Regions from separate parts of the Streptomyces sp. 2323.1 genome, predicted to be linked through region 1. Evidence: riboswitches for the same ligand, from Rfam matches in the RefSeq annotation. Region 1 holds a riboswitch; the other holds the start of a gene.
The links. A riboswitch is a leader RNA that binds a small molecule or an ion and turns the genes downstream of it on or off. The one in region 1 is predicted to bind S-adenosylmethionine.
Positions count from the first base shown of each region.

Region 2: linked by a shared signal. The riboswitch ahead of thrC (threonine synthase) and the one ahead of CPH93_RS25565 (aminotransferase class V-fold PLP-dependent enzyme) in region 1 are both predicted to bind S-adenosylmethionine.

Region 1 is NZ_LT907981.1:5,935,351-5,950,433, reverse strand. It holds gene CPH93_RS25615 (AMP-dependent synthetase/ligase) at 1-511, shown strand, start outside; gene CPH93_RS25610 (glycosyltransferase family 4 protein) at 1,057-2,199, opposite strand; gene CPH93_RS25605 (glycosyltransferase family 87 protein) at 2,507-3,835, shown strand; gene CPH93_RS25600 (hypothetical protein) at 3,875-5,260, opposite strand; gene CPH93_RS25595 (C40 family peptidase) at 5,312-6,358, opposite strand; gene CPH93_RS25590 (C40 family peptidase) at 6,590-7,615, opposite strand; gene CPH93_RS25585 (NYN domain-containing protein) at 7,917-9,290, opposite strand; gene CPH93_RS25580 (hypothetical protein) at 9,309-9,548, opposite strand; gene CPH93_RS25575 (rhomboid family intramembrane serine protease) at 9,743-10,522, shown strand; gene CPH93_RS25570 (Lrp/AsnC family transcriptional regulator) at 10,519-10,800, shown strand; gene CPH93_RS25565 (aminotransferase class V-fold PLP-dependent enzyme) at 11,249-12,622, opposite strand; SAM riboswitch class IV at 12,793-12,910, opposite strand; gene trpD (anthranilate phosphoribosyltransferase) at 13,002-14,066, opposite strand; gene qcrB (cytochrome bc1 complex cytochrome b subunit) at 14,205-15,083, opposite strand, start outside.
Region 2 is NZ_LT907981.1:3,320,559-3,335,641, forward strand. It holds gene CPH93_RS13760 (MurR/RpiR family transcriptional regulator) at 1-579, shown strand, start outside; gene murQ (N-acetylmuramic acid 6-phosphate etherase) at 744-1,682, shown strand; gene CPH93_RS13770 (PTS transporter subunit EIIC) at 1,763-3,580, shown strand; gene CPH93_RS13775 (hypothetical protein) at 3,630-3,920, shown strand; gene groL (chaperonin GroEL) at 4,116-5,741, opposite strand; gene CPH93_RS13785 (cold-shock protein) at 6,028-6,231, opposite strand; gene CPH93_RS13790 (MoaD/ThiS family protein) at 6,655-6,933, opposite strand; gene thrC (threonine synthase) at 7,010-8,293, opposite strand; SAM riboswitch class I at 8,311-8,472, opposite strand; gene CPH93_RS13800 (glucosyl-3-phosphoglycerate synthase) at 8,642-9,604, shown strand; partial or broken gene CPH93_RS13805 (GntR family transcriptional regulator) at 9,609-10,364, opposite strand; gene CPH93_RS13810 (alpha,alpha-trehalose-phosphate synthase (UDP-forming)) at 10,577-12,070, shown strand; gene otsB (trehalose-phosphatase) at 12,204-13,121, opposite strand; gene CPH93_RS13820 (DUF3263 domain-containing protein) at 13,264-13,566, opposite strand; gene CPH93_RS13825 (ABC transporter substrate-binding protein) at 13,649-14,914, opposite strand.

The DNA of each region.
Region 1 (15,083 bases):
GGCCACCAAGGAGGCGCTGTCCGACGGCTGGTTCCACACCGGCGACCTCGGCACCCTCGACGAGGACGGCTACCTCGCCATCACCGGCCGCAAGAAGGAAATCCTGGTCACCGCGGGCGGCAAGAACGTCGCCCCCGCCGTGATCGAGGACCGTATCCGGGCGCACGCGCTGATCGCCGAGTGCATGGTCGTCGGCGACGGCCGGCCGTTCATCGGCGCGCTGGTCACCCTCGACGAGGAGTTCCTGCCCCGCTGGGCCGAGGAGCACGGCCACCCCGCCGATGTGACGCCGTCCCAGATCGCCGAGGACCCGGAGCTGCTGGCCGCCGTCCAGCGCGCGATCGACGACGGCAACGCGGCCGTCTCCAAGGCCGAGTCGGTGCGCAAGTTCCGCATTCTGCCGACCCAGTTCACCGAGGAGTCGGGCCATGTCACCCCGTCGCTGAAGCTCAAGCGGAACGTGGTGGCGAAGGACTTCGCGGAGGAGATCGAGGCGATCTACCGCGGGTAGGTTGGCTTCCCACGTTGTTGTCTTTCCCGCCGTGGTGGTTGCTCGCCGTTGCGCTTTGCGGCGCGGCGCACGTGGTCGGCTTTCCCGCCGCGGTGTCGTCTCGCCGTTGCGCCTGCGGCGGGCTGGGTGGGTGTCGGGTGCGGTGACGGACCTCCGGGGCCGGTGTGTGGGACTGCTTCGCTTTACGTCCCACACACCGGCCCCTCCGGCCCGTCCCCTCCCGTTGTGGGAGTGAGTGACGGTGAGTGGGGGCGGGCCACTCGTAGCCAGTTCACTGCGACGACGAGGCGCACCGGACCACCTACAAACACCCTCACCGGCCTGTTTCCTCCCCACCACGGGAGGGGCCGAGCCGCAGGACGAAGTCCGGAGGAGCGGCACCGCACCCGACAAACCACGCCCGCCGCAGGCGCAACGGCGAAACACCCCCACGGCGGGAAAGCCGACAACGTGCGGCGCCCCGCAAAGCGCCACGGCGGGCGCACCGCGCAGCGGGCGACAAACGGCGAGCAACAACCACGGCGGGAAAGCCAAAAACGTACGGGTTAGAGCAAGCGCTTCAAGCGCTCGGCCAGCAGGTCCCAGCGCCACCTCTCCTCCACCCAGGCGCGGCCCCGTTCGCCCATGGTGCGGCGCAGGGCGGGGTCCCGGAGGAGGGTGATGATGCGGTCGGCGGTGGGGGTGGGGGCGCCGCCCGGGACCACCCAGCCCGTTTCGCCGTCCAGGACCGCGTCCGGTGCCCCTCCGGAGTCCCCCGCGACCACCGGGAGCCCCGTGGCCGAGGCCTCCAGGTAGACGATGCCCAGGCCCTCGACGTCGAGCCCGCCGCGGCGGGTGCGGCACGGCATCGCGAAGACATCGCCCGCGCCGTAATGCGCCGGCAGCTCCTCCCAAGGGACCGCACCGGTGAAGCGCACCGCGTCCGCGACGCCCTTGGCCGCCGCCAGCGCGTGCAGGTCCTTCTCGTACGGGCCGCCGCCGACGATCAGCAGGACCGCGTCGGGCACCGCGGACAGCACCGCCGGCATCGCCTCGATCAGGGTGTCCTGGCCCTTGCGCGGGACGAGCCGGGAGACGCACACCACCACCGGCCGGCCGGCGAGGCCGAGCCGGGCCCGTACCTCGTCGCCGCCCGAGTCGGGGTGGAAGGTCTTCTCGTCGACGCCGGGCGGGAGTTGGACCATCCGCGCGGCGTCCGCGGGGGCGAGTGCTCCGGCGATCCGGGTGCGGGTGTACTCGCCGAGGTAGGTGAGGGTGTCGGTGCCCGCGCCGATCCGGCGCAACAGCTGCCGGGCGGCCGGCAGCTGCGCCCAGCCCGCCTCGTGGCCGTGGGTGGTCGCCACGATGCGGCGTGCGCCGGCCGCGCGCAGCGCGGGCGCCATCAGGCCGAGCGGCGCCGCCGCACCGAACCACACCGACGAGCAGCCGTGTTCACGCAGCAGCCCGGTGGCCCGCCGGGTCACCCTCGGGGTGGGCAGCAGCATCGTCGTACGGTCCCGGATCACGGGGAACGGCTGGTCGGCGTCGAAGGCCGCGGTGGCCGCGCGGCCCTCGGCGCTGCGCTTCCAGGTCGAGGCGTAGACGACGACCTGGGAGGCGTCCAGCCGCAGCGCCATGCTGTGCAGAAAGGCCTGGATGCCGCCGGGCCGGGGCGGGAAGTCGTTCGTGACGATCAAGGTCTTGTGCACGATGGTCTCTCGGCGGTCGGTCCGGGCGGCGGTCTCGGCAGTTCGGGCCGAGAGTACCGGGCCGCCGGCGGACGGCGGCGGCCCGCCCCGCCACACCCGTCCTCCCCCCCACCCCCGAACCCACCCCCCGCCCCCTCCCCCGAAGGGGGAGGAGGGGGAGGGGGCGGGGGAAAGCTTTTACGGCCATGACCGGCCGCCATCCGGCATCAGGCAGACTGCTCGGGCGGGCAGCGGCAGGCAGGGCGCCGTGCCCCCGGAGCCGCCCGCGGTGCCGGGCGGGCCCCGGACGAGCAGCGATGAGGTGACGATGAGCAGGATCAGCACGGCGCGCGGGGTGTGGCTCCCGGTGGCGGCATGGGCCGTGACCCGGGCCGTGGTGCTGCTGTGCGTCCTGCGGGTGCTGGTCCTGCCGGGACCGGACGTCACCACCGATGTCTCGGTGATCTACCAGGGCTGGTTCGACGTCCTGAAGACCGGCACCTTCCCGCTGGCCGATGTGACCTGGCAGTATCCGCCGGCCGCCGCCCTCGCGATCCTGTCCCCCGGCCTGCTGCCGTTCCTGGACTACGCTCCGGCGTTCTACACCCTGATCCTGCTCACGGACGCGGTGGTGCTCACGCTCTTCCTGCGGGCCGGCCGGCGGCCCGGCCACCGCCCGGCCGGGGCCTGGGTGTGGATCGCGGGCGTGGCGCTGCTGGGCCCGACCGCCTACGCCCGCTACGACCTGATGGTCACCGCGGTCGCCGTCGCCGCGCTGTTCGCGGCCGTCCGCCGGCCGCGGGTGGCGGGCGCGCTGATCGCCTTCGGCGCGCTGCTGAAGGTCTGGCCCGCGCTGCTGCTGACCGGGGCGGCGGGGCGCGGCCGGCGGGCCCGCGCGCTGTGGTGGAGCGCGGCCGGTACCGCCGCCGGGCTGACCCTGTTCTTCGTCGCCGCCGCACCGGGCGCGCTGGCCTTCCTCACCTTCCAGCGCGACCGCGGTACGGAGGTCGAGTCGCTCGGCGCCCTGGCCTTCCACTTCGCCCGCCAATTCGGGTGGCAGGGGCAGGTGCTGCTGAACTACGGCTCGCTGGAGTTCCTCGGGCCGGGCGTCCCCGTCGCCGGCACCGTGGCGCTCACCCTGAGCCTGGCGGCCGTCGGCTGGCTCTTCCTGTGGCGGGTACGGGCCCGGGAGCTGGGCCCCGCGACGCTGTGCGAGGCCGCCTTCACCGCCACCCTGCTGTTCACGACCACCAGCCGGGTGATCAGCCCGCAGTACATGCTCTGGCTGGTGGGCCTCGCCGCGGTGTGTGTGACCGTACGCGCCTGCCGGCAGACGCTGCCGGCGGTGCTGGTGCTGCTCGCCACCGGGGTCACCCTGCTGGAGTTCCCCGTCCGGTTCGCCGATGTCGTGGCGAGCGACCCGAAGGGCGTCGCCCTGCTGGTCGTCCGCAACGGGCTGCTGGTCGCCGCGTCCCTGCTCGCCTGCCGCCGGCTGTGGGTCTCGACCAAGGACGGCGGGCCCGGGGACGACGGGCCCACGGACGGCGCCGGCGTCGTCGGCGCCCGCAAGCCGGCGGACGAGGCCGTTGCCGCCGCGCCCGAGCTCACCGGCGCCGCCGCACCGCCGCGGACACCGGCACCGCCGGCGCCCCTGTAGTGGCCCCGCCGCCCGGTGGGGCCGCCCCCGGCCGCCGCCTCACCGCCGCAGCTGCTGCCGTACGTAAGCGCGCCACCGCCGGGTGAACTCCGCCATACCGATGCCCAGTTGGGTGCGCATGACGCGGTCCGTCCGGTCGGCGCGGGACGGCGGACGGTGTCCGGCGCCGGCTCCCGGTCGGCCCGGCCGGGAGCCCGCGGGCGCCGCCGTGGCCGCCTCCATCGGCGCCCCCGAACTCCCCGACGCGACCCGGATCGCGCTCTTGCCCGCCGCCTTGTAGAAGGCGATCAGCTTGGCCTCGCCCCACTTCTCGGCGATCATCCGGCAGGCCAGCCAGCTGCCCTCGTACGCCTTCGCCAGCCGGTCGGCACCGGCCCGGAAGCCGAAGTCCGCATCGGTCGGCAGCCGGGCGGGGAGCTTGCCGCCGGCGACCGCGCGGGTGAGTTCGGGGGCGGTGGTGACGGCCTTGCGGTGGAGGCCGCGGTAGGCGACCCAGTCGGCGAAGCCCTCGGAGACCCACAGCGGGGTGGCCGGAGTGGTGGCCGTGCGGGTGGCGACATGGGTGGTCTCGTGGGTGAGCACCACCTTGCGGCCCAGGTCGTTGAGCTCCTCGTAGGCGTCCGGGTTGATGATCACGCGGTCCGCGGGCGCGGCCGCCTCGACGCCCGCCTCCCCGGTGGTGACCGCCGCGATCCCGGCATAGCCGGACGGATCATCGCTGCCCATCAGCTGCGCCATCCGCTCGACCGAGTCCGGCGCCTCCACCACGACCTTCTGCGCCCACTTCCCCTTCCAGGCCGCGGAGACCGCCGGCACCGCCCGGTCCACCCGGCGCGCCAGGTCCTTCAGCCGCCCCGGATGGGCGGGGCTGCCGAGGACCAGGCTGTGCCGGCCGCGCACCAGCCGCACCGGGCCCTGGTCCCACAGCTGCCGGGTGCCGCTGTGGCCGTCCTCGGCGCCGTCGGTGTCGGAGGAGATCAGCCAGCGGCCGTCGCGCTCGGTCAGGGTGAGGTACTGGACGGCGTGCACCGGCGCGGTGTCATAGCCCTTGAGGCGGTAGCGCAGCCGCACCTTCGCGGCCAGCCGGGTGCCGGTGCTGCCGGACGGGAGCGGGAAGGCACCGGTCGAGTCGAGGTCGTAGTGCCAGTCGGCCAGCGGTACGCCCGCGAGGTGGGCGAACATCGCGCGCTGCCGGTCGCGGTAGCCGGTGGCCCGCGGGTCGACGGAGGCGAGAAAGCCCGCCGCGTCCCGCTTCCGTACGGCCTGCGCACGGGTGTCGAGCATCCGCTGGACGTCCGGGAAGCGGGCCGGTGTGGAGGCCGTCGGCGCGCAGCCGGCCAGCGGGGCGAGCAGCACGAGGGCCAGAGCGGCAGCACCCGCCGCCCCGGCCCGCGACAGCCGCCCGGCCGCCCACTGCTGTGACATGCGGACGATCGTAGGTCGGGCCCGGCCGGGGCAAAAACGCTGGGTTGCGCCTCAGGGCCTGGTGACGGCCGAGATCGGCATCATCCCGACCGGGTCGTAGCGCACCCGTGCGCCGGGATAGGGCGCGTGGACGACCTGCCCGTTGCCGACGTACATCCCGACGTGGCTGGCGTCCGAGCGGTAGATGACCAGGTCACCGGGTTGCGCCTGGCTGAGCGGCACCTGCCGGCCGGCGCCGCGCTGGGCCTGCGAGGTCCGCGGGAGGGAGACACCGGCCCGGCCGTAGGCCCATTGGGTGAGCCCGGAGCAGTCGAAGGCCGAGGGGCCGCTGCGCCCCCAGGCGTACGGCGAGCCGACCGCGGCGCGCACCGCGGCGACGGCCGCCGCGGCCCGCCCGGAGGCCGGGACGGCTCCGCGCAGGTCCGGGGCCGCCTCGTGGCGCCCGTCGCTCCTGGTGGCCCGTTCGAAGGCCTTCCTGGCGTCCTTGGGGAGCGCGTTCAGCAGCCGCCGCGCGGTGGCCAGCCTGCGCTGGACGTCCCGCTTGTGGCGGGCGACGGCCTTGCGGCTGGCCTCCAGCTGCGCCAGCTTCGCCGCGGTCTCCCGGCGCTGCTGCTCCAGGGTGCGCTGGGCCGTCCGGAGCCTGCGCAGCTCGCCGGCCTGGCTGACGCCGAGCCGGTCGAGCGCGGAGGCCTTCTCCAGGAAGGTGTCGGGACGTTCGGTGAGCATCAGCTGGACGGTGGGATCCATGCCGCCGGACCGGTACTGGGCGGCGGCCAGCGCGCCCAGCCGGCCGCGCATCCGGTTGACCCGTTCCTGGGCGCGGGCGGTGCGGTCCTGGAGGGCCGCCACCTGGCCGCGCAGTTCCTTGGTCCGTGCCTGGGCACCGTCGTACTTCTCGGTGGCCCGCTCCGCCTGCGCGTAGAGGCTGTCGACCCGGGCGGTCGCCGCTTCCCGGCCGGCGGCCGTGCGGCCGGCCGGATCGGCGGACGCGACCGGGGCCGACAGTCCGGCGGCCGCGGTCGCCAGGGCGGCCGACACAACGGTGACCCCGGCGAGGGTGCTCTGGCCGTGCTGCGAGGTACGGCGGTGGGACACCACGAAAGCCGCACTCCTTCCCTGTGCAGCCCCTGCCGCCCGGGAGGGCGTCGGTGACCGGATGCTGCGCGGGCAGACAGTAGCGGCGCCGGTCCACACCGACCAAAGACCGCATTTCGCCCACAAAAAGCCGCCCCGCCGGTGACTGTGCAGGTCACCGGCGGGGCGGCAGGTCAGCGGCCGCGGCCGCAATTCGCCCGTTCGGGCGGCACGTTGTGAGTGTTGTGAGGCTTGTCAGACCCGCACGCCGAACGCGAACTCCATGTTGCTCATGGGCTCGTAGCGCACCTGGGCGCCCGGCTTCGGCGCGTGCAGCACGATGCCGTTGCCCGCGTAGAGGCCGATGTGGTGCAGGTCGCTGTAGAAGAGCACCAGGTCGCCCGGCTTGAGGGCGCTCTGCGAGGCGATCCGGGTACCGGCGTTGGCCTGCTGCTGCGAGGTGCGCGGCAGCGACTGGCCGGCCTGCGCATAGGCCCAGGAGGTCAGACCGGAGCAGTCGAAGGACGACGGGCCGGTGGCGCCCCAGACGTAGGGCGAACCTATCTTGGACTGCGCGGCCCGGAGGGCGGCCGCACCGCGCTGCGACGCCGGGACGTCGTCACCGAGGTTGGCCCGCTCGTTGCTGCGGTTGGCGCGGTTCTCCTCGGCCTGCATGGCCGCCCGCTCCTTGGCCGTCATCCGGTTGAGCAGCTGCTGCGCCTTGGCGAGCTTGCCCTTGATCTCGTCCTTCTTGTCACCGAGCGCCTTACGGGTCTCGGTGAGGTCCTTGATCTTGCCCGCGGCCTCGGCGCGCTCCTGGGCGAGCCGGCGCTGCTTGTCCGCGATGGTCTTCAGCTGGTCGGCCTGCTTGCCGCTCAACTGGTCGAGCGTGGCGGCCTTTTCGAGGTAGGTGTCCGGGTCGCCGGAGAGGAACAGCTGCACCGAGGGGTCGATGCTGCCGCTGCGGTACTGGCCGGAGGCGACCGCACCGAGACCCTTGCGCAGCTGGTTGAGCTCACCCTGGCCACGCGCGACCTTGTCCTGGAGGTCGTCGACCTCTTTCTGGAGCTTGTCCTGCTGCTCCTTGACCCCGTCGTACTTCTCCGTGGCCTGCTCGGCCTCGTTGTAGAGCTTGTCGACCTCGGACTTGACGTCCTTCTTCGACTGATGGGGGTCGGCCTGGGCGGCCTGGGACGAGAGGGCGACCGCCGCTGCGGCGGTGGCGGTGAGCACGGTCACGCGGGTACGGCTCGGCTGCTTGGGTCGACGGTGGGACGCCACGGGGGCGAGCTCCTTCTTCCTCCAGCCGCCTACCGGGAAGTGGGGGGTAAGACCCCGGCTCCGCGTGAACGCCGCGGACTCGGCGGTACCTTCACTGTTATCCCGGTTGGATAATCATCTGCATGAAGGTTCGGGGCTGACCTTAGTAACCGAGCTGTGATCGCTTCAAATCCTCAGGGGAATTTTCTGCGCCACCAGTCCCATCCTTTACCAACGTCACACAGGCAGTGAGCGTCAACTGACGCTCAGGTACGGAGAACAGGCAGTGGACGGCGGTCCGTTGCCAGGGACCCGGCGTGCGTCAGGTCCGGGCAAGTCGCTTGAGCAGCAAGGCCGATGCCACCGGCCGGGCCCCGGCCTTCGCCACCCCGTCGGCCACTTCCCGGTCCGTGGAGACCACGACGACCGGACGGCCGGGTGGTTCGGCCCGAACCAGCTGACGAATCAACTCATCGGCCGTTACGCCCGGTTTACTGAAAAGGACCCGTACGCCGCGCGGCGGCGCGAGCAGCACCGGCGCCGCCAGCTCCGCCCCGTCGAAGACACAGGTCATCTCCGCGCCGGTCTGCGCCGCCAGCACCGCGAGACCGCCCAGCAGCCGCAGCCGCTGCTTGTCGAGCGGCATGGTCGGATAGCCGGTTTTGGTGACGTTGTAGCCATCCACCACCAAATGCGCCTGCGGCAGCGCCAGAAGCTGGTCGAGCAGCGCCGGATCCATCTCCGACAGCGCCCGGGTGGCGATGTCCTTGGGCGTCATCCGGCCCGGTGCGACCGCCTCGACGGTGTCCGCGGGATGGACGTTGGCGGGCGGCAGCGCCAGCTCGCGGCGCAGCCCCTGGGCCGCGTCCAGCACCGTGTCGAGCAGCAGCCGCACCCGCATGTCCTCGACGCTGCGGCCCTCGCGGGCGGCCCGCCGGCTGGTCTCCAGCGCCGTCTCGGCCTCGGCGATCCGGGCCTTGAGCCGGCGCACCTCACTGTCCGCGGCGGTCTTCTCGGTGGCCGCCCGGTCCCGGGTCTCCGCGAGGGCGGCGTCGGCCTTGCGCACCGCGGCCTCACCGCGCTTGACGTCGCTCAGCGCGCTGCGCAGCTTGCGCCGCAGCGACTCGTTCTCCTTGCGGACGGTGTCCAGATCGGCCCGGATCCGGTCGGCCTCCGTACGGGCCTCGCCGCGCGCCTGCGCCAGCTCCTCGCGCAGCCGGGCCAGTTCCCGCTCGGCCTCCTCGCCGGCCCGCTCGGCGCGCGCCCGCTGGGCCTCCTCGCCGGCCGCCGCGACGAGCTTGACCCAGCCCTCGGGGCGCAGCACATAGGCGGCCGCCGCGACATCGAGCGGATCGGCGGCCGCCGGCGGATTGCCGTGCTCCAGCGCCGCGGCGAGCTCCGGCTGCGCCTCGCGCAGCTTGCCGGCGATCCGCTGCCGGAAGACCGCATCGCCCTCCAAGGCGGAAGCCATCGCATTTCCGGCGAATTTGGCCCGGCGAGTCGGGGTGAAACGGGCGTACTGCCGCAGCGGGGGCGGGAGTTCGGCGACCGTCAGCGCGCCGAACGACTCCGCGGTGAGCGCCACGACCCGGCGCCGTACGCCCTCGGGCAGCGGTCGGTCGAGCACCTCGTCCGCCGCACCCTCGGGTACGTCGTCACGCTGTGCCCCCGGCTCCCCTTCTGGACGCTCCACCACGGCTGCCTCGCTCCGATCTCAGGCGTTCGCGCCCGGACGGTCCACCAGCTCGATCTGGTCGACCGCGTTGCACCAGCGGCAGCGCACGGACTCGATGCTCTCACTGAGCACCTCGCGCTCCTCCACCTTCGGCTCGCCGGCCAGGTCCAGATGGACGTACTCCACCACCTTGGCCTGGCGGGTCACGTCGAAACGGGTGAGGTTGCCGCACAGCGTGCAGCGCCACCGGGTTCCGTCCGTCGGCAGGGGAACAGACATCCTGTCGTCCTCTTTCGTGCTCGTCGATCTCGTGCTGCTGCGCGTTCACGCGGTGCGCCGTCGGACTGCGGAAGTACGCAAAGTACTGCCTGTAACCCTACGGCCTGACGGGGGGCCGGTGCGGGCCCCGCCCGGGTGCCGGGATGCGGCGAGGCGCTCTGTCCCGATTGCCCCCATTGAGCAATGATCACTTCATGACGGCGCCGGCCCCCTCTCCCCGTTCACCCCGCTCGTCCGGTCTCCTCCCCCGTCCGCCGCATGCCACCCGGTCCCTGACCGCGGTGTTCTCGCGGCTGACGAATGTGCTGATCGGCCTGTGCTGCGCGGTCTTCGTGATCGGCCCGGCATCCGGCCTGAACCGGATATACGGCACCGGTGACGCCCTGCTGAAGGCCCAGACCGCGTATTTCGAGCGGTGGGGCGTGATCCCGCTGGATCTGTGGAGCGGCTCGGTGCGGGCACTGATCACGCCGCTCACCGCGTTGTTCGTGCACGGCAGCTGGCTGCACCTGCTCGGCAACATGCTCTTTCTGTACGTCTTCGGCGGGATGGCCGAGGCACGCATGGGCCGGCTGCCGTTCGCCGCCTTCTACCTCATCATCGGCTACCTGGCGCTGCTCGGCTACGCGGCCGCCCACGCCTCCTCGGACCAGACGCTGGTGGGCGCCTCCGGCTCGATCTCCGGGGTGCTGGGGGCCTTCCTCTACCTCTTCCCCACGGCCCGGGTGACCAGCGTCTTCCCCTTCCTCTTCTTCCTGCCGCTGCGCTTTCCCGCCTGGATGGTGCTGCTGTTCTGGTTCTTCCTGCAGTGGCAGGCCGCGCAGCACGACCCGCGCGGCCCCGGGGTCGCCTACCTCGCCCATGTCATCGGGTTCGCCCTCGGCTTCCTCTACGCCTGGGCCCGCTACAGGAGGGATAGTGTGGGGGCCACCAGGCGGAACGACCGGGCGACCGAGGGAGAGAGCCAGCCGTGATCACGTCGATCGTGCTCATCAAGACCAGCGTGGACCAGATCCCCGAGATCGCCGAGAAGATCGCCGCCCTGGACGGGGTCAGCGAGGTCTACTCGGTCACCGGAGCCCACGATCTGATCGCGATGGTGCGGGTGGCTGCGCATGACGACCTCGCGGACGTCATCCCCGGCCGGATCAGCAAGGTCCCCGGCGTCGCGTCGACGGAGACGCATATTGCGTTCCGCACGTATTCGCAGCATGACCTTGAGGCTGCCTTTGCGATTGGGCTCGACGCGTAGGCCTGTTTTTTCCCACGTTTTCGGCTTTCCCGCCGTGGTGGTTTGTCGCCGTTGCGCTTTGCGGCGCGGCGCACGTTTTCGGCTGTCCCGCCGTGGTGGCTTCTCGCCGTTGCGCCTGCGGCGGGCTGGTTGCCGCTGCGCTGGCTGTTCGGCTGCGGGACCGGCCCTCCGGACTCCGTCCTGCGGTCCGGCCCCTCCCGTTGGGGGTGGATGAAGACCGGTGGGGGTGCACATAATCCGTCATCCGCCCGCAGTGGACGTGACTGTGCCCGCCCCCACCGGCCTCTTTCCCACCCACTCACGGGAGGGGCCGCGCCGCAGGACGGAGTCCGGAGGAGCGGCACCGCAGCCGACCGCCCACGCCCGCCGCCAGGCGCAACGGCGACAAGCCCCCCGGCGGGACAGCCGACAACGTGCGGCGCGCCGCCAACGTGGGAACCAATCCGCGCTACGCGCGGTCAGGCACACAACGCCCGTCTTCCGTCCGGTAGTTCCAGCGGGCGCCGTGCGCCACGAGCTCCTTGACGGCGGTTACGAACCGCTCGACATGCTCCTCCGGCGTGCCAACGCCAAAGCTGACGCGGATGGCGTTCAGGGAGCGTTCGCCGGGGGCGGCCTCGGGGGCGCCGCACTCGCCGGGGTCCTGCGGGTCGGTGCCCAGCAGGGTCCGTACCAGGGGGTGGGCGCAGAACAGGCCGTCGCGGACGCCGATGCCGTACTCCGCCGACAGCGCCGCGGCGAAGTGGGAGCTGTTCCAGCCCTCGACGACGAAGGAGAGGACGCCGACGCGTGCGGCGTCGGCGCCGAAGAGCGAGAGGACCTGGACCTCGGGCACCTCGGCCAGGCCCGCCCGGAGCCGGTCGATCAGCTGCTGCTCACGGGCGATCAGCGCCGGGAAACCGGCCTCGGTCAGGGCCTGGCAGGCGGAGGCGATGGCGTAGGCGCCGATGACGTTCGGCGAGCCGGCCTCGTGCCGGGCGGCGGTGGTGTGCCACTCGATGTCCACCCCGCCGTCCGTACGGCGGGACACCTTGCGGCTGGCGCCGCCGCCCGCCAGGTACGGTGCGGCGTCCTGCAGCCAGTCCGCGCGGCCGGCCAATACACCGGCGCCGAACGGCGCGTACAGCTTGTGGCCGGAGAAGGCGACCCAGTCGGCGTCCAGCTCGGCGAGGTCCACGGGGTGGTGCGGGACGAGCTGTGCCGCGTCCAGCACGATGCGCGCGCCGTGAGCGTGGGCCGCGGCCGCCAGTTCCCGTACCGGCCACAACTCACCGGTGACGTTGGACGCGCCCGTCACGCAGACCAGCGCGGGGCCGTACGGCTCGCGCTCGGCCAGCGCCTTCTCCAGGGTGTCCACCGCCTGCTGCGGGGTGCGCGGGGCGTTGAGGTAGGTCACGGCGACATCCGCGCGCTGCTCCCACGGCAGCAGCGAGGCGTGGTGCTCGGTCTCGAAGACGAAGACCCGGGTGCCCTGCGGGAGGGCGGCGGCGAGGAGGTTGAGCGAGTCGGTGGTGGAGCGGGTGAAGACCACCTGGTCGTCGGCGCGGCAGCCGAGGAACTCCGCGATCGTGCGGCGGCTGTTCTCGAACAGGTCGGTGGACAGCTGCGAGAGGTACCCGGCGCCGCGGTGCACGCTGCCGTAGTACGGGGCGTAGGCCGCCACGTCGTCCCAGACCCGCTGGAGCGCGGGGGCGCTGGCGGCGTAGTCCAGCGCGGCGTAGTCGACCTCGCCGCCGGTCACGAGCGGGACGCGGACATCCCGGCCGAGAACCGGCAGCGGGGCACAAACGGAACGGTCGGCGGCAACGGCGGCAACAGACATGGCGAACTCCCGTAAGAGGTAAGCGAATTCGCTGCGGGCAGGCGTACGGAAAGAACCGTCGGGGCACCGCAGCGGAAAGGAAAAAGGGATGCGGAGAAGGGGCCGTCGAGCCCTATCGCATTCGCTGATTCACGGAAGTTCTCCCTCGAGGACCAGGATCCCTGGCGAGGGATCCGCGCTTGCCGCAGACCTCGCTGCCTGCGGCCTGGTCATCACCCGGGGCACCCCGCCACGGAAGGAGGGTTGCCGGACAGCGGGCCGGGGCCTGTGTCGCTGTCACTCGTGACCTGCGCAGAATCATGCCATACGGCCGGTACGCCGCAAGGCCCGGTCCATATGACGGAACGGGCCTTGCGTCACACCCTGCGTGACCGGGTGCTCAGGCGTTGCTGGCCGCCACCCAGCGCTCCAGCGCCCGCTTGGCCGCCCCGGAGTCGATCGCGGCGGCGGCGGTGTCGATACCGGCCCGGATCTGCTCCGCCAGCGGGGCATCGGTGGGCTCCAGGGCGACCAGCGCCGCCGCGGAGTTCAGCAGCACCGCCTCGCGTACCGGCCCGGTCTCGCCGTCCAGCAGCCGGCGCGCCACCTCCGCGTTGTACGAGGCGTCCGCGCCGCGCAGGGCCTCCACCGGCACCAGGTCGATGCCCACGTCCCGCGGGTCGAAGGCCTCCTCGCGCACCGTGCCGTCCCGGACGATCCACACCCGCGAGGTCGCGGTCGTGGTCAGCTCGTCCAGGCCGTCGTCGCCGCGGAACACCAGCGCCGAGGAGCCGCGCTCGGCGAGCACCCCGGCCAGGATGGGCGCCATCCGGGCGTCCGCGACACCGGTCGCCTGGGCGCGGACCTTCGCGGGGTTGGTCAGCGGGCCCAGCACGTTGAACGTGGTACGGATGCCGAGCTGGCCCCGGGCGTTGGCGACGTGCCGCAGCGAGGGGTGGAACTTCACCGCGAAGCAGAAGGTGATCCCTGCTTCCTCGGCGACCTCGACGACCCGTCGCGGGGTGAGATCGAGGTTGACGCCGAGCTTCTCCAGTACGTCGGAGGCGCCGCTGGCCGAGGACGCGGCGCGGTTGCCGTGCTTGACGACCTTGGCGCCGGTGCCGGCCACCACGATCGAGGACATCGTGGAGATGTTGACGGTCTTGGCGCCGTCGCCGCCGGTGCCGACGATGTCCACGCTCGGCCCGGGCACCTCGATCAGCCGGGCGTGCTCGTACATGGTGCGGACGAGGCCGGAGATCTCGGCGACGGTCTCGCCCTTGGCCCGCAGCGCCACCGCGAAACCGGCGATCTGGGCGTCGCCGGCCTCGCCCCGCATGATCTTGTCCATCGCCCATGCGGTGTCGTCCGCGGTGAGGTCCCGGCCGTCGAGCAGGGCGTTCAGGAGGCCCGGCCAGGTCTGGGCCGCCACGCTGTCGCCGCCAAAGGGGGTCGCAACGCTCATGGTCCACACTCCTGGTTTGTCTCCTGCTTCTGTCGTTCACCCTATCGACCCGCCGGACACGCCGGAGGGCCCCGTCCGTCCGGACAGGGCCCTCTGGGTGGCGTGCTCCCTACGGTGCGCTATGAGGCGCCGCGGTGATCAGTGGTGGCCGTGGCCGCTGGTGATCTCCTTGTACTCCTCGACCGTGGGCTTGGCGATGACGCTGTCCTCGCCGTAGTAGCTCTTGGAGAGCTTGGCGCGCAGCTTCTGCGTACGCGGGATCTTGCGCTGCACGCCGTTCTCGTCGACCTCCGGGCCCAGTTCGAGCGGCTCGGGCTGCTCGTGCTGGGTGAGGAGGTGCAGCTGCTCCTGGTCGAGCGGCTCGTGGACCTCGATGAACTCACCGTGCGGCAGGCGCTTGATGATGCCCGACTCGCGGCCGTGCAGCACCTTGTCCTTGTCGCGCCGCTGCAGACCCAGGCAGATCCGCTTGGTGGCGATGAAGCCCAGCACCGGCCCGACGAAGAACGCGATCCGGACGAACCAGGTGATCGAGTTGATCGACAGGTGGAAGTGCGTCGCCCACAGGTCGTTGCCGCCACCGATCAGCATCACGAAGTACGCGATCAGCCAGGCGACGCCGAAGCCCGTACGGGTCGGGACGTTGCGCGGGCGGTCCAGGATGTGGTGCTCGCGCTTGTCGCCGCGGACCCAGGACTCCACGAACGGGTAGACCGCGATGGCGACCAGGACCAGCGGGAAGATCAGGATCGGGATCAGCACGCCGAAGTTGAGGGTGTGGCCCCAGAAGTTCCACTCCCAGCCCGGCATGACACGCACCAGACCCTCGGCGAAGCCCATGTACCAGTCGGGCTGGGCGCCGGTGGAGACCTGGTCGGGGCGGTACGGGCCGATGGCCCACACCGGGTTGATGCTGGCGATCGCGGCGATCGCCGCGATCACGCCGAAGACCAGGAAGAAGAAGCCTCCGGCCTTGGCCATGTAGACCGGCAGCAGCGGCATGCCCACGACGTTGTT
Region 2 (15,083 bases), 2.6 Mb from region 1:
GTGACGAAGCTGGCGCAGGAAGAGCAGCAGTGCCTGGCCGACACCGCGGCCGGGCTGGACGTCACCCAGCTCGAAGCCGCCGTCACCGCGCTCGTCGGCGCCCGCCGTATCGATGTGTACGGCATCGGGGCCTCCCATCTCGTCGGCCAGGACCTCGCCCAGAAGCTGCTGCGCATCGGGCTGATCGCGCACGCGCATGCGGACCCGCATCTGGCCGTGACGAACGCCGTACAGCTGAAAACCGGTGACGTCGCGCTCGCCATCACCCACTCCGGACGGACCACCGACGTCATAGAGCCCCTGCGGGTGGCCTTCGACCACGGCGCCACCACGATCGCCATCACCGGCCGCCCGGACGGCGCGATCGCCTCCTACGCCGACCACATCCTGACCACGTCCAGCGCCCGCGAGAGCGAGCTGCGGCCGGCCGCGATGTCGTCCAGGACCAGCCAGCTGCTGGTCGTGGACTGCCTGTTCATAGGCGTCGCGCAGCGTACGTACGAGACCGCGGCCCCGGCGCTCTCCGCCTCCTACGAGGCCCTCGCCCACCGCCACTCCCCCCGCAGCCACCAGCGCTGACACCGCTCGCACCGCTGGGGGCCGGTATGCCGCCGGACGGCCCGGACGGGCACCGCGGCAGCCGCTCGCCACAGCGGCCCGAAGCGGTCCCTCCGGCCACCGTCCGCGCCCCGGACGGCCGGCCGCCGCCCTTGCCCATCCGTCCCGGAAAGAGCCGCCACGCCATGACCTCCCCCACCGACTACGCACATCTGCGTGCCGAGCTGGACAGCCTCACCACCGAGGCCTTCCGGCCCGAACTCGCCGAGATCGACCGCCGCTCCACCCTGGACATCGCCCGCACGATGAACGCCGAGGACGCCACCGTCCCCGCGGCCGTCGCCGAGCGGCTCCCGGAGATCGCCGCCGCCATCGACGCCCTCGCCACCCGTATGGCCCACGGCGGCCGGCTGATCTACGCGGGCGCGGGCACGGCCGGCCGCCTCGGCGTGCTGGACGCCAGCGAATGCCCGCCGACGTTCAACACCGACCCGTCCGAGGTGCTGGGGCTGATCGCCGGCGGCCCCACCGCGATGGTCACCGCCGTCGAGGGCGCCGAGGACAGCAAGGAGCTCGCGGCCGAGGACCTGACCGCGGTGAAGCTGACCGACGAGGACACCGTCGTCGGCATCTCCGCTTCCGGCCGCACCCCTTACGCCATCGGGGCCGTCGAGCATGCCCGCTCGCTGGGTGCGCTGACCATCGGCCTGTCCTGCAACGCCGGTTCGGCCCTGGCGGCGGCCGCCGAGCACGGCATCGAGATCGTGGTCGGCCCCGAGCTGCTGACCGGCTCCACCCGGCTCAAGGCGGGCACCGCCCAGAAGCTGGTACTCAACATGATCTCGACCCTCACCATGATCCGCCTGGGCAAGACCTACGGGAATCTGATGGTCGACGTCCGCGCCTCCAACGAAAAACTGCGGGCCCGCTCGCGCCGGATCGTCGCGCTCGCCACCGGCGCCGGTGACCGGGAGATCGAGACGGCCCTGAGCAGCACGGACGGCGAGGTGAAGAACGCCATCCTGACCCTCCTCGGCGGAGTCGACGCCCCCACCGCCGCCCGTCTGCTCGACGCCGCCGACGGCCATCTCCGCGCCGCCCTCGAAGCCGCCCGGCCCCACTGAGGCCGCCCACCCCGCAGCACCCCGCCCTGCCGAACCGCCGACCCCTCCGCCGGATTTGTCACCACAGCAAGGCACCGCCCATGTCCGAAGACAAGAACCGCGCCACCGCCGCCGCGCTGCTCCCCCTGGTCGGCGGCGCCGGGAACGTCACCTCCATCGCCCACTGCATGACCCGGCTCCGCCTCGGCATCCGGGACCCCGCCCTCGTCCGGCACGAGGCCCTCAGGGCGCTCCCGGCCGTCCTGGGCGTGGTCGAGGACGACACGTACCAGATCGTGCTGGGCCCCGGGACGGTCGCCCGCGTCACCCCCGAGTTCGAGCGCCTGGTGGAGCGGAACCGCGCCGGACGGCCGGCCGCAGAACCGGCCGCCACCACACCGACCACCGGTCCCGCGGCCGCGGAGGAGCCCATCGCCCCCACGCCCGGCGAGCCGCCCCGTGGCCCCGAAACCGCCACATCGCCCGCCGACCCGGCATCCACACCCCGGCCCACCGCACCGGCCCCACCACCGGGCCCGGCCGGCGCCCCTCCCACCGCCGCCGACGAACTCGCCGCCCAGGGTGCCGCCCTCAAGGCCCGGCAGAAATCCCGGAACGCCACCCCGGCGAAGCTGTTCCTCCGCCGGATCGCCCAGGTCTTCGTGCCGCTGATCCCGGCCCTGATCGGCTGCGGCATCATCGCCGGCATCAACGGTCTGCTGGCCAACCTCGGCTGGCTGCCCTCCCTCGTCCCGGCACTCGCCGCCCTCGCCTCCGGCTTCATGTCCCTCATCGCCGTCTTCGTCGGCTACCACACCGCCAAGGAGTTCGGCGGCACACCGATCCTCGGCGGCGCGGTCGCAGCCGTCATCGTCTTCCCGGGCGTCACCCATGTCACCGCCTTCGGCCAGCAGCTCGCCCCCGGCCAGGGCGGGGTGCTCGGCGCGCTGGGTGCGGCGCTGCTCGCCGTCCAGGTGGAGAAGCGCTGCCGGCATGGGATCTTCCCCGGCCGAGCGCGGTCGAGAGCGTGGGGCAGGGTCCCCGAGGCGCTGGACGTCCTGGTCACCCCCACCCTGACGGTCCTGGTCACGGGCCTGGTCACGCTGTTCGGCCTGATGTACGCCGCGGGCGCGGTCTCCACCGCCACCGGCACCGCCGCCACCTGGCTGCTGGCCCACGGCGGCGCCCTCGCCGGATTCGTCCTGGGCGGCCTCTTCCTCCCCCTCGTGATGCTGGGCCTCCACCAGGCCCTGATCCCGCTCCACACCACCCTCATCGAGCAGCAGGGCTACACGGTCCTGCTCCCGATCCTCGCGATGGCCGGCGCGGGCCAGGTCGGCGCCGCCCTCGCCGTCTACCTCCGCCTCCCGGGCAACCGCTCGATCCGTACGACCATCAAGTCCGCCCTCCCCGCAGGCTTCCTGGGCGTCGGCGAGCCGTTGATCTACGGGGTCTCGCTCCCCCTGGGCCGCCCCTTCATCACCGCCTGCATCGGCGGCGCGTTCGGCGGCGGCTGCATCGGCCTGTTCAACCAACTAGGCGACACCGTCGGCTCCACCGCCATCGGCCCCTCCGGCTGGGCCCTGTTCCCCCTGGTCAGGGGCAACCAAAGCCTCACCACCACCCTCGCCGTCTACGCCCTGGGCCTGGCCGCCGGCTACCTCGCCGGTTTCCTCGCCACCTACTTCTTCGGCTTCAGCAAGCACATGCGGGCGGAGCTGAACGCCGATCAGCACCCCACCGCCGGCGTCGATCCGGGCAGCCTCACGGGCACGGACCCCGCAGACGCTACGGAGGCCGCCGACCCCGCGAACCCCGCCCCGGCAAGAAGCGGCCCCACCACCGGTCCCCCAACCGACCCCGCCACCGATCCCACCACCGATCCGACCACCGGCCCCACCACCGCCAGTCGCCCCTGAGCCCACCGAACCGCAGTGCGCCGTCGGACCCCGGCAGTAGGGTCACGCCATGCTGATCCGATTACGCCGACCCTGGCGCGCCCGGCTGCTCGTGGCGCTCACCGTTCTCCTGCTGGCCGTCGGCGGAGTGGCGCTGATTCTGTGGGGCGAGACGCCGCCCTCGTACCGGCCGCTGCCCCATCTGCCCGCCGCACACGGCAATGTGAGGATCCTGGTCGCCTTCGAAACCACCCTCAACCGCGACGCCCCGCCCGCACCGGCCACCCTCTGCGGCGCCGTAATGCTGTCCCTGGCCGGGGCCCTCTCCCTCGCGGGCTGCCTGATCGCCCGCCGCCGATAACACCGCCGACGCACAACCGGCCGAGCGAAGACCGGGAAACGCGCCCCACCCGGCCCCGCACACAACGGACCAGCCAACGCCCCCACCACCCCACCCCCAAAACGCCGCCAGGGCGGCACCCCCTGGGAGGAGGGTGCCGCCCCGACGTACGTCTGGACGTGCGGTCCGGGAGGACCAGCGTCTGATCCGCGAGGATCAGAAGTCCATGTCACCGCCCGGCATGCCGCCCGGAGCACCCGCCGCGGCGGCCTTCTCCGGCTTGTCGGCGATGACGGCCTCGGTGGTGAGGAACAGCGCCGCGATGGAGGCGGCGTTCTGCAGCGCGGAACGGGTGACCTTGGCCGGGTCGATGATGCCTTCGGCGATCATGTCGACGTACTCACCGGTCGCGGCGTTCAGGCCGTGGCCGACGGCCAGGTTGCGCACCTTCTCCACGACAACGCCGCCCTCAAGGCCACCGTTGACGGAGATCTGCTTCAGCGGGGCCTCCAGGGCCAGCTTCACAGCGTTGGCACCGGTGGCCTCGTCACCGTCGAGGTCCAGCTTCTCGAAGACCGAGGAAGCCTGGAGCAGGGCGACGCCACCGCCGGCGACGATGCCCTCCTCGACGGCCGCCTTCGCGTTGCGAACGGCGTCCTCGATGCGGTGCTTGCGCTCCTTGAGCTCGACCTCGGTGGCGGCACCGGCCTTGATGACGGCCACGCCGCCGGCCAGCTTCGCCAGACGCTCCTGGAGCTTCTCGCGGTCGTAGTCCGAGTCGCTGTTCTCGATCTCGGCGCGGATCTGGTTGACGCGGCCCTGGACCTGCTCGCTGTCACCGGCACCGTCGACGATGGTGGTCTCGTCCTTGGTGATGACGACCTTGCGGGCGCGGCCGAGCAGTTCGAGACCGGCGTTCTCCAGCTTGAGGCCGACCTCCTCGGAGATGACGGTGCCACCGGTGAGGATGGCGATGTCGCCGAGCATGGCCTTGCGGCGGTCACCGAAGCCCGGGGCCTTGACGGCGACGGACTTGAAGGTGCCACGGATCTTGTTGACGACCAGGGTCGACAGGGCCTCGCCCTCGACGTCCTCGGCGATGATCAGCAGCGGCTTGCCGGACTGCATGACCTTCTCCAGGAGCGGCAGCAGGTCCTTCACGCTGCTGATCTTGGAGTTGACGATGAGGATGTACGGGTCGTCGAGCGCGGCTTCCATGCGCTCCATGTCGGTCGCGAAGTACGCCGAGATGTAGCCCTTGTCGAAGCGCATACCCTCGGTGAGCTCCAGCTCCAGACCGAAGGTCTGGGACTCCTCGACGGTGATGACGCCTTCCTTGCCGACCTTGTCCATGGCCTCGGCGATCAGCTCGCCGATCTGGGTGTCGGCGGCGGAGATGGAGGCGGTCGAAGCGATCTGCTCCTTGGTCTCCACGTCCTTGGCCTGCTCCAGCAGGGCAGCGGAGACGGCCTCGACGGCCTTCTCGATACCGCGCTTGAGGGCCATCGGGTTGGCGCCGGCGGCGACGTTGCGCAGGCCCTCGCGGACCAGGGCCTGGGCCAGGACGGTCGCGGTCGTCGTGCCGTCACCGGCGACGTCGTCCGTCTTCTTCGCGACCTCCTTGACCAGCTCGGCGCCGATCTTCTCGTACGGGTCCTCGAGCTCGATCTCCTTGGCGATGGACACACCATCGTTGGTGATCGTGGGGGCGCCCCACTTCTTCTCGAGGACGACGTTGCGGCCCTTGGGGCCGAGGGTGACCTTGACGGCGTCGGCGAGCTGGTTCATCCCGCGCTCGAGACCGCGCCGTGCCTCCTCGTCGAACGCGATGATCTTGGCCATGTGAAGTGGTCCTCCCGGACTGGGGTGGATTGCTCCGGACCGCGCTGGCGCCCGCGACGGACGACCTGCAGACCCGCGGCGGTTCCTTGCCCCACCCGGCCTGCGGGCCTCACCGACCCGGTCCTTCATTGTCACTCTCACTCGGAGAGTGCTAACGCCAATGATTAGCACTCGCAGGGTGCGAGTGCAAGCGCCCATCGAGGGATACCCCCTACGGGGCAGACAGCAGAAGGCCCGTACCCCCTCAGGGGCACGGGCCTTCACAACGCAGCAGTCGGTCGGCGCCTCAGCCGGCCACCCGGACCATGTCCGCCTGCGGCCCCTTCTGGCCCTGCGAGATCTCGAACTCGACCCGCTGGCCCTCCTCAAGGGTGCGGTAGCCGTCCATCTGGATCGCGCTGTAGTGGACGAAAACATCCGCACCACCGTCGACCGCGATGAAGCCGTACCCCTTCTCCGCGTTGAACCACTTGACGGTGCCCTGAGCCATGCCTAACTCCCCTATTACTGGCCCTTGCGCAGGACCGCACTTCGCGGACCCGGGTCAGACCTCACCCCGCGAATGGCCCGTGGGGTGTGCGCCGGAACGCGTCGACCGCCGCTGAATGTATCTGCACAGATGCCCAGAGCAACAGGTCAATCGGACGAGAATTCTGGGGCCGGAGAATCGGCAATATGAGGTGAAATCCCGGTTCTCCAGGGCAAGTCGGGCCGGGCGTAGCACACATAAGCGACAAATATCGCTCACACTTCGAGCACAACTGATCGCTGTCTCATATGCGTTCGGCACGCGCACGGTGATATCCGGAGGGGGATCACCCCAATAGTATCTCCTTTCACAACATGGAATTGCCCCGTCCGCTTTCTGGCGGACGGGGCAATTCCGGTCAAGCAGGAGAAGAGTTGGCGCAAATCAGCAGCCGCCGGCGACCGCCGGAATGATCGAGATGCCCGCACCGTCCGGCGTCGGCGTCTCCAGACCCTGCTCGAAGCGCACATCGTCGTCGTTCACGTACACGTTCACGAAGCGTCGCAGCTTGCCGGCGTCGTCCAGCACACGGGCCGCGATGCCCTGGTGGTTCCGCTCCAGGTCGGCGATCACCTCGGAGAGGGTCGCGCCCTCGGCGGGGACCTCGGCCTGGCCGCCGGTGTAGGTGCGGAGGATGGTGGGGATGCGGACCTTGACGCTCATGGTTCTGCCTTCCGGGTGGTGCGGAGTACGAGTTCGGGGGCGGGGGCGGGGCCCGTCCGCGGACGGGCCGACGGCCTCAGCCGGCCAGGCCGGCCGCGCGGAACGCGTCCAGGTCCGGGCGGATCGTGGCCGTGGGCCCGGAGGTCGGGGCGACCGCGTCCAGGGTCTTGAGGCCGTCACCGGTGTTGAGGACGACGGTGGTCAGGGACGGGTCGAGCAGGCCGTCCTCGATCAGCTTCTTGGTCACGCCGACGGTCACCCCGCCCGCGGTCTCCGCGAAGATCCCCTCGGTCCGGGCCAGCAGCTTGATCGCGTCCACGATCTGCTCGTCGTTGACATCCTCCACCGCACCGCCGGTCCGGCGCGCGATGTCGAGCACGTACGGACCGTCGGCCGGGTTGCCGATCGCCAGCGACTTGGCGATGGTCTTCGGCTTCTGCGGGCGTACGACGTCGTGCCCGGCCTTGAAGGCCGTGGACACCGGCGAGCAGCCCTCCGCCTGGGCGCCGAAGATCTTGTAGGGCTTGTCCTCGACCAGGCCGAGGGCGATCAGCTCCTTGAGCCCCTTGTCGATCTTCGTCAGCTGCGAGCCGGACGCGATCGGGATGACGAGCTGGTCCGGGAGCTGCCAGCCCAGCTGCTCGCAGATCTCGTACGCGAGGGTCTTGGAACCCTCGCCGTAGTACGGACGCAGATTGACGTTGACGAAGCCCCAGCCCTCGCCCAGCGGGTCGCCGATGAGCTCCGAGCAGAAGCGGTTGACGTCGTCGTAGTTGCCCTCGATGCCGACCAGGTCACCGCCGTAGACCGCGGCCATGACGACCTTGCCGGCCTCCAGGTCGTGCGGGATGAAGACGCAGGACTTGAAACCGGCGCGGCGGGCCGCAGCGCCGACCGCACCGGCGAGGTTGCCGGTGGAGGAGCAGGAGAGGGTGGTGAAGCCGAAGGCGCGGGCGGCCTCGACGGCGATCGCCACGACGCGGTCCTTGAAGGAGTGCGTCGGGTTGCCGGAGTCGTCCTTGACGTACAGCCCGCCGGTGACGCCCAGCTCGGCGGCGAGCCGGTCGGCCTGGACGAGCTTGGTGAAGCCGGGGTTGAGATTGGGCTTGTCGGCCACGTCGGCGGGGACGGGCAGCAGCGGGGCGTAGCGCCAGATGTTGTCCGGCCCGGCCTCGATCTGCTTCCGCAGCCCCTCGGGGTCGCCGCTCGGCAGGTCGTACGCGACTTCGAGCGGCCCGAAACATTCCTGGCACGCGAAGATCGGGCCGAGCGAAAAGCGCTGTCCGCACTCACGGCAGGACAGCGCTGCGGCGGGGCCCAGAGCGACGGTGGGGGTGTTTTCGGTGACTTGCACAGCCATGGAGGCGAGGCCCTTTCTCCTCATCTTCCTCGCGACGAATCTCGCCACGAGACGGATTTGGCACCTTCCCTAGCCGGGAGCCTCGCGCGCGGGACGTATCGAGCGTCCTTGCGGCAAGACCGGCTGGAGGGTTGCCGGGGCTTCAACGGGCCGTATCCCTCTGCCCCTCTGGATGAGCGGTATGGCGCTGGGCCGAAACCCAGGCGTTTGTGGCACGGACCCCGACATGCGACGGTCATCCGCGTTGTTCAAGACTGTAACCGACGGCACTGACAGTTGAGATAGTCGTCCGAACCGCGAGATGGATCACAAGGGCCGCCCTCCGGCGGCGACCGAGGAGTCGTAGACGTGCTGGAAGAGGTGGAGCGCTGGCTGCGCGGCCGTTCCTGGTCCGCCGCGGACCGCCCGCTGGAGCAGCTGCTGGAGGCCAAGCGCCAGACGGGCCGGACGGTCAGCGTCGTCCTGCCCGCGCTCGACGAGGAGGCCACGGTCGGCGCGATTGTGACCACGATCCGTGACACGCTGATGACGGACGCGGCCGGGCTGGTCGACGAGCTGGTGGTGCTGGACTCCGGCTCCACCGACCGCACCGCCGAGGTCGCGGCGGCGGCCGGCGCCCGGGTGGTGCACCGCGACAGCATCCTCCCGCGACTGCCCGCCCTCCCCGGCAAGGGCGAGGTGCTGTGGCGTTCCCTCCTGGCCACGACCGGCGACATCATCTGCTTCATCGACGCCGACCTGCGCGAATTCTCCGCCACCTTCGTCTCCGGGATCGTCGGCCCGCTGCTGACCGACCCGGACATCCAGTTCGTCAAGGCGATGTACGACCGCCCCCTGGAGACCGGCCCCGGCGGCATCGACGCCGGCCAGGGCGGCCGGGTCACCGAGCTGGTCGCCCGCCCGCTCCTCAACCTCCACTGGCCCCAGCTGGCCGGCTTCGTCCAGCCCCTCGGCGGCGAGTACGCGGCCCGCCGCTCCCTCCTGGAACGCCTCCCCTTCCCCGTCGGCTACGGCGTCGAACTCGGCCTGCTCGTCGACGCCCTGCACACCGTCGGCCTCGACGCCCTGGCCCAGGTGGACGTCGGCGTCCGCAAGCACCGCCACCAGGACGGCCAGGCCCTGGGCCGAATGGCCGCCGCGATCTACCGCACCGCCCAACTACGCCTGACCCGCGGCCACTTGGTCCGCCCCCGCCTCACCCAGTTCGACCGCGGCGACCAGGGCTTCATCCCACGCACCACGGACGTGGACACCGAGGAACGCCCCCCGATGACCGAAATCCCGGAGTACGCGGCGCGCCGGGCGGCGTGAGGGCTCAGGCGTCGAAGTCGTACTCCAGCACGTAGGCCGAGGCGTCCAGGATCATCTCGTTGACCTCCACCGTGCGTCCGTCGTGAGCCATGGCCGTGCGGCTGATGAGGATGACGGGCGTGCCCGCCGGAAGGCGCAGCCGGTCGGCTTCCTCCGGCGCCGGCATGCGCGAGCGCACCTCCTCGCGGAAACGAGCGGGAGCCGCACCCAGCTCGGCGAGCCGGGCGTACACGCCGCCGGCCCCGGTGCCCGGCTGCGTGATCGCCGAGCCCGCGACCAGATCAGCGGGGAGGTAGGAGGTGGAGAGCAGCACCGGCTTGCCGTCGAGCACGAACCGGCGGCGCCGCACGGTGACCGCGTCTCCGGGCGCGAGATCCAGCCGCGCCGCGACGGCGTCCGTCGCCGGCTCCTCGCCGACGGTGACCCCGTCCACCACCAGATCACGGTCCGCGACGTCGGCCGCCCAGACGGACCGCCCGTCACCCCACTGTTCCCGAGCCAGGCGCGGCACTCCGCGGCGCCGGACCGGCTGGAAGTCCCGCACGAAAACGCCGGCGCCCTTGCGTGCCTCGGCGAGCCCCTCGGAGGTGAGGACGCCGAGCGCCTGACGCGCCGTCATCCGCGCCACGCCGTGCCGGTCCATCAGCTCGTTCTCTCCGGGCAGCCGGTCACCGGGCCGGTACTCCCCCGCCGCGATCGCCTACTTCAGCGCGTCGGCGATCCGGCGGTACTTGGGCGACGAGCTCTCCTGTGCGGCCATGGCGACGCATCCCTCCTGGCGATCTCTAGACATCCTAGAGATCTGTTCGAGTGCCACGAGGCCTCTCTGCCCTCCAACATCTCTAGAGACCGCATGGACGCTCCGCGAACCGTTGAGCGCGCCCGGAGACGGCTGAGGGACCCGCCCCGCTCCCCGAGCCCTTGGCCGCTTCCATGCGTTTGCGGGGATCTGTGGCGGGTTACTGTCGCGACATGGTGTCCGAGCGCAGTGCGGTGCAAGCAGGTGCCGAGGTTCTTGTCGCGTCCAATCGTGGGCCGGTCTCCTACAGCCTGGGGGAGGACGGGACGCTCACCGCCAAGCGGGGTGGGGGCGGGCTGGTGTCGGGGTTGTCGGCGATCGGGCCCGAGACGGATGCGGTGTGGGTGTGTGCGGCGCTCGGCGGCGGTGACCGGGAGGCCGTGCGGCGGACGGGTGGTGCGCTGGAGCCGGGCGACACCGGTGGACAGCGTGTCCGGATGCTGGACATCCCGGCCGAGGTGTATGCCGCCGCCTACAACGGCGTCGCGAACTCCGTGCTGTGGTTCGTCCACCACATGCTCTACCAGACACCGCTGGAACCGGTCTTCGGTGCGGAGTTCCGGGCACAGTGGGCGGCGTACGAGACGTACAACGCGGCCTTCGCCGACGCGCTGGCCGACGGCGCGGCTCCCGGCGCGGCCGTTCTCGTCCAGGACTACCACCTGGCGCTGGTGCCCGGCATGCTCCGCGAGCGCCGCCCCGACCTGCGCATCGCGCACTTCTCGCACACGCCGTGGGCCCCCGCCGAGTACTTCGCGATGCTCCCCGACGACATCCAGCGGCAGCTGGCGCTGGGCATCCTCGGTGCGGACCGGGCGAACTTCCTCACCCACCGGTGGGCCGAGAACTTCCTGGCCTGCGCCGAGACCGGGCTCGGCGGGCAGTGCGAGCGCGTACGGCCGGAGGACGGGCCGCCCGGCCTCGTCGCGCTCGTCCCGGAGCGCAAGGCGCACACGACGTGGATCGGCGTCCACGGGCTCGGCGCCGACGCCGATTTCCTGCGGGAGCGCGCGCACCGCCCCGACGTCGAGGAGCGGATGACGGCGCTGCGCGCACAGATCGGCGGGCGGGACCGCAAGACCGTGGTCCGCGTGGACCGTACGGAGCTCTCCAAGAACATCGTGCGGGGCCTGCTCGCCTACCGGCAGCTTCTCGCCGACCGCCCCGAGTGGCGCGAGCGGGTCGTGCACATCGCCTTCGCCTATCCCTCGCGGCAGGATCTCGCCGTCTACCGCGAGTACACCGCGGAGGTCGAGCAGGTGGCCGGGGCCGTCAACGCCGAGTTCGGGACGGCGGATTGGCAGCCCGTCGTGCTGCACGTCAAGGACGATTTCGCCCGCTCGCTGGCCGCCTACCGGCTCGCGGACGTGGCGCTCGTCAACCCGATCAGGGACGGGATGAACCTGGTCGCCAAGGAGATCCCGGTGGTGTCGGACGCCGGCTGCGCGCTGGTGCTGTCGCGGGAGGCGGGCGCGCACGAGGAACTCGGCGCGCATGCGCTGACCGTCAATCCGTACGACGTCATGGGGACCGCCGAGGCGCTGCACGAGGCGCTGTCGATGGACGACGCCGAGCGCGCGGCGCGCACCGAACGACTGGCCGCGGCGGCCACCGCGCTGCCGCCCGCCCGGTGGTTCCTGGACCAGCTGCGGGAACTGGGCGGCTGATCCGGGGAGTTCGGGCGACTGATCCGCGGGCTTCGGGTGGCTGGTCCGTGGGCTTGGTGTGGCTGATCCGCGGGATCCGGGCGCCGTGTCAGCGCCGGTGAACGGCGCGCCCGCCGCTAGGGGGCGCCCGCCACTACGGGCTGTCCGCCCCGCCCGCGTCAAGCCGGGCCGCCAGGGCGCCGAGCAGGCCGACGACTCCGGCCGGGCCGTCGACCACCAGGTCGGCGCGCTCGGCCAGTTCGGCGACCTCGTTGCTGCCGCTGCAGACCAGGACGCCGGTCAGCCCGTCGGAGCGGAGTTTCTCGACGGCCGCGAAGGCGGCCAGGTCGCCGAGGTCGTCGCCGGCGTAGAGGACGGTGGCGGCGCCGGTCTCCCGGACCCAGTCGGCGAGCGCGACGCCCTTGTCCATGCCCGGCGGGCGGAGTTCCAGGACCAGCCGGCCGGGTTCGACGATCAGGCCGTGGCGTTCGGCGAGGGCGGCGAGCGGGGCGCGCAGCCGGTCGAAGGCGCCCTGCGGGTCGGTGGCGCGGCGGGTGTGGACGGCGATGGCGCGGCCGCCCTTGCGCTCGATGGCGGTCTCGACCCAGGTGCCGTGCCAGACCCCGGAGGAGTCCAGGACGCCGGGGAGTTCGGCCTGTATGGCGGCGACGCCGGGGTGTGGCGGCGGGGCGTGGACGGTGCCGGTGGCCGCCTCCCAGCGCTCGGCGCCGTAGTGGCCGAGGACGGTGAGGTGGTCCAGGCCGGGGACGTCCGCGAAGCCCCCGAGGCGGACCGCGACGGTGGCCGGGCGGCCGGTGATCACCACGGCGGCGCGCAGCCGGGGCACCAGACGGCCCAGCGCCGCGACGGCACCGGCATGGGCCCGGGCCTTCTCCGGGTCGGGGACGATCTCGGCGAGGGTGCCGTCGAAGTCGAGGGCGATGACGGCGCGTTCCGGGTGGGCCAGCAGCGCGGCGAGGCCGTCGCGGCCGGCGGGGGTGTGCGGGGTCGGCACGGACCCCGGTTCGGGGGTCGGCTGGGAGTGCGGCGCGGCGTTCGGGGGGCTGCCCATGCGCCGACCTTACCGGCGTGCGGCGGGCGCCGGGGGTACCTCGCGACGAGAGCTGGGGAGGGCGTACGGGGGCACCGCGGCGGCGGGCGCGGAAGGCCTCGCCCCCCGCGGCAGGCATCGCCGTCAGCGGCAGTCGTCCCCGTCAGCGGCGCGTGCGACGGGCGTCGCGTATGCGGCGCAGGCGGTTGACCGTGACGGGGTCGTGGGCGAGCGCGCGGGGGTCGTCCAGCAGGGCGTTGAGGAGCTGGTAGTAGCGGGTCGGGGAGATGCCGAGCTGTTCGCGGATGGCGCGCTCCTTGGGGCCGGGGCCCGGCCAGGAGCGGCGCTCGACGGCGAGTACCGCTTCGTCCCGGGCGGTGAGCTGCGGGGAGCCCTCGTCGGGCCCGGGCCCGACGGGCTCTCGCTCGCCGCCCGGGCCGCCCGTCTCCGCCGTGGCGCCCGTCATCACGCTCCCACGATAAGCGCACCGTCGGACAACGCCCGGCCCGCCGCCGCGGGGGACGGCTGCCGGCGCCGCCCGCGCCTGGTCATTCGGCGGCGCTGTCGGCCGCGTCCGCGGTGTTCTGGATGTCGGTGAGCACCCCGGACGGGTTGCCGTTCGGGTGGACCGCGGCGCCCATCTTCGCCTTGACGGTCTTGGAGATCAGCGGCCAGGAGGTCTTGTTCGCCGGGTAGAACTCGGCGTTGGCGAGCTGCTTGAGGAAGCCGTGCAGCTTGGCGTACTTGTCGTCGTTCTGCATCGCCTGGGAGGCGGAGGTGGTGACGGGCAGCAGGCCGTATTCGCCGGAGAACTTCTCGACGTTCTTGTCGCTGTAGACGTAGTCCAGGAACTTGCCGGCCTCGGCGCGGTGGCCGTTCCGCTTGAACGCCATCATCCAGTCGGCGACGCCCATGGTGGCCTTGGCCTTGCCCTTGGTGCCGGGCAGCTCGACGGTGCCGTAGTCGATGCCCTTGGCCTCGGCCTGCTTCATCAGCGTGGGGTGGCCGTTGAGCATGCCGACGTCGCCGTCGGCGAATCCCTGGAACGCCGCCGCGCGGTTGAGCTTGGCGGGGTCGGCGCCGGTCAGGCCCTTGCCGACGAGGTTGTCCTTGAGCCAGGTGAGGGTCCGGACGTTCTCCGGCGAATCGATCGTGTACTTGCCGATGCTGTCGGTGTAGCCGCCGCCCCCGCTGAGCATCCATATCAGGGTCTCGGCCTGGGTCTCCTCCGGGCCGAGCGGCAGCGCGAACGGCATCTTGACGCCGTGTGCCTTCAGCAACTGGGCATCGTGGGCGATGTCGTTCCAGTTCTGCGGCGGGGCGGTGATGCCGGCCTGGGCGAACAGCTTCTTGTTGTAGAAGAGCCGCCGGGTGCTGGCGCCGAACGGCAGGCCGTACTGGACGCGCTTGTATTCGCCGGCCTCCTCCAGGGAGGGGGTGAAGTTGGCCTGGGTGGGGATGGAGAGCAGCTGGTCGGCGCTGTAGAGCTTGCCCTTGGCGGCGTAGTCGGCGTAGGCGCCGATCTGTGCGAGGTCCGGGGCGTGGCCGGAGTCGACCATGTCCGCGACCTTCTTGTCGACGTCCGTCCAGCTGTAGACGTGGACGTCGATCTTGATCCCGGGGTGCTTCTTCTCGAAGCCGCGGGCGAGCTGGTCCCAGTACTGCTGGGAGCCGTTGGACTTGCCGTGGCCGTAGTCCGCCGCGACCAGTTGGAGGGTGACGTCGCCGCCGGAGCCGCTGCCGCATCCGGTGAGTGTCATCGTCATGGTGGTGGCGATTGCCGCTGCCGTCAGGCCCAAGTACCGCCGCTGCACTGCTGTTCCGCCTTTTGTTCTGAATTCCGCGCTTGCCGGGCCCTCGCCCGTTTGCCGGAGGGGTGTCCCTCATACGGCATGAAGTACGAGTCTCTCCCGAGCCCTTTACAAGGTCTACACCACCCCCCTCCTTCTCCTTCCACGCCGGCTTCCGGGCGGGCGGCCGGGC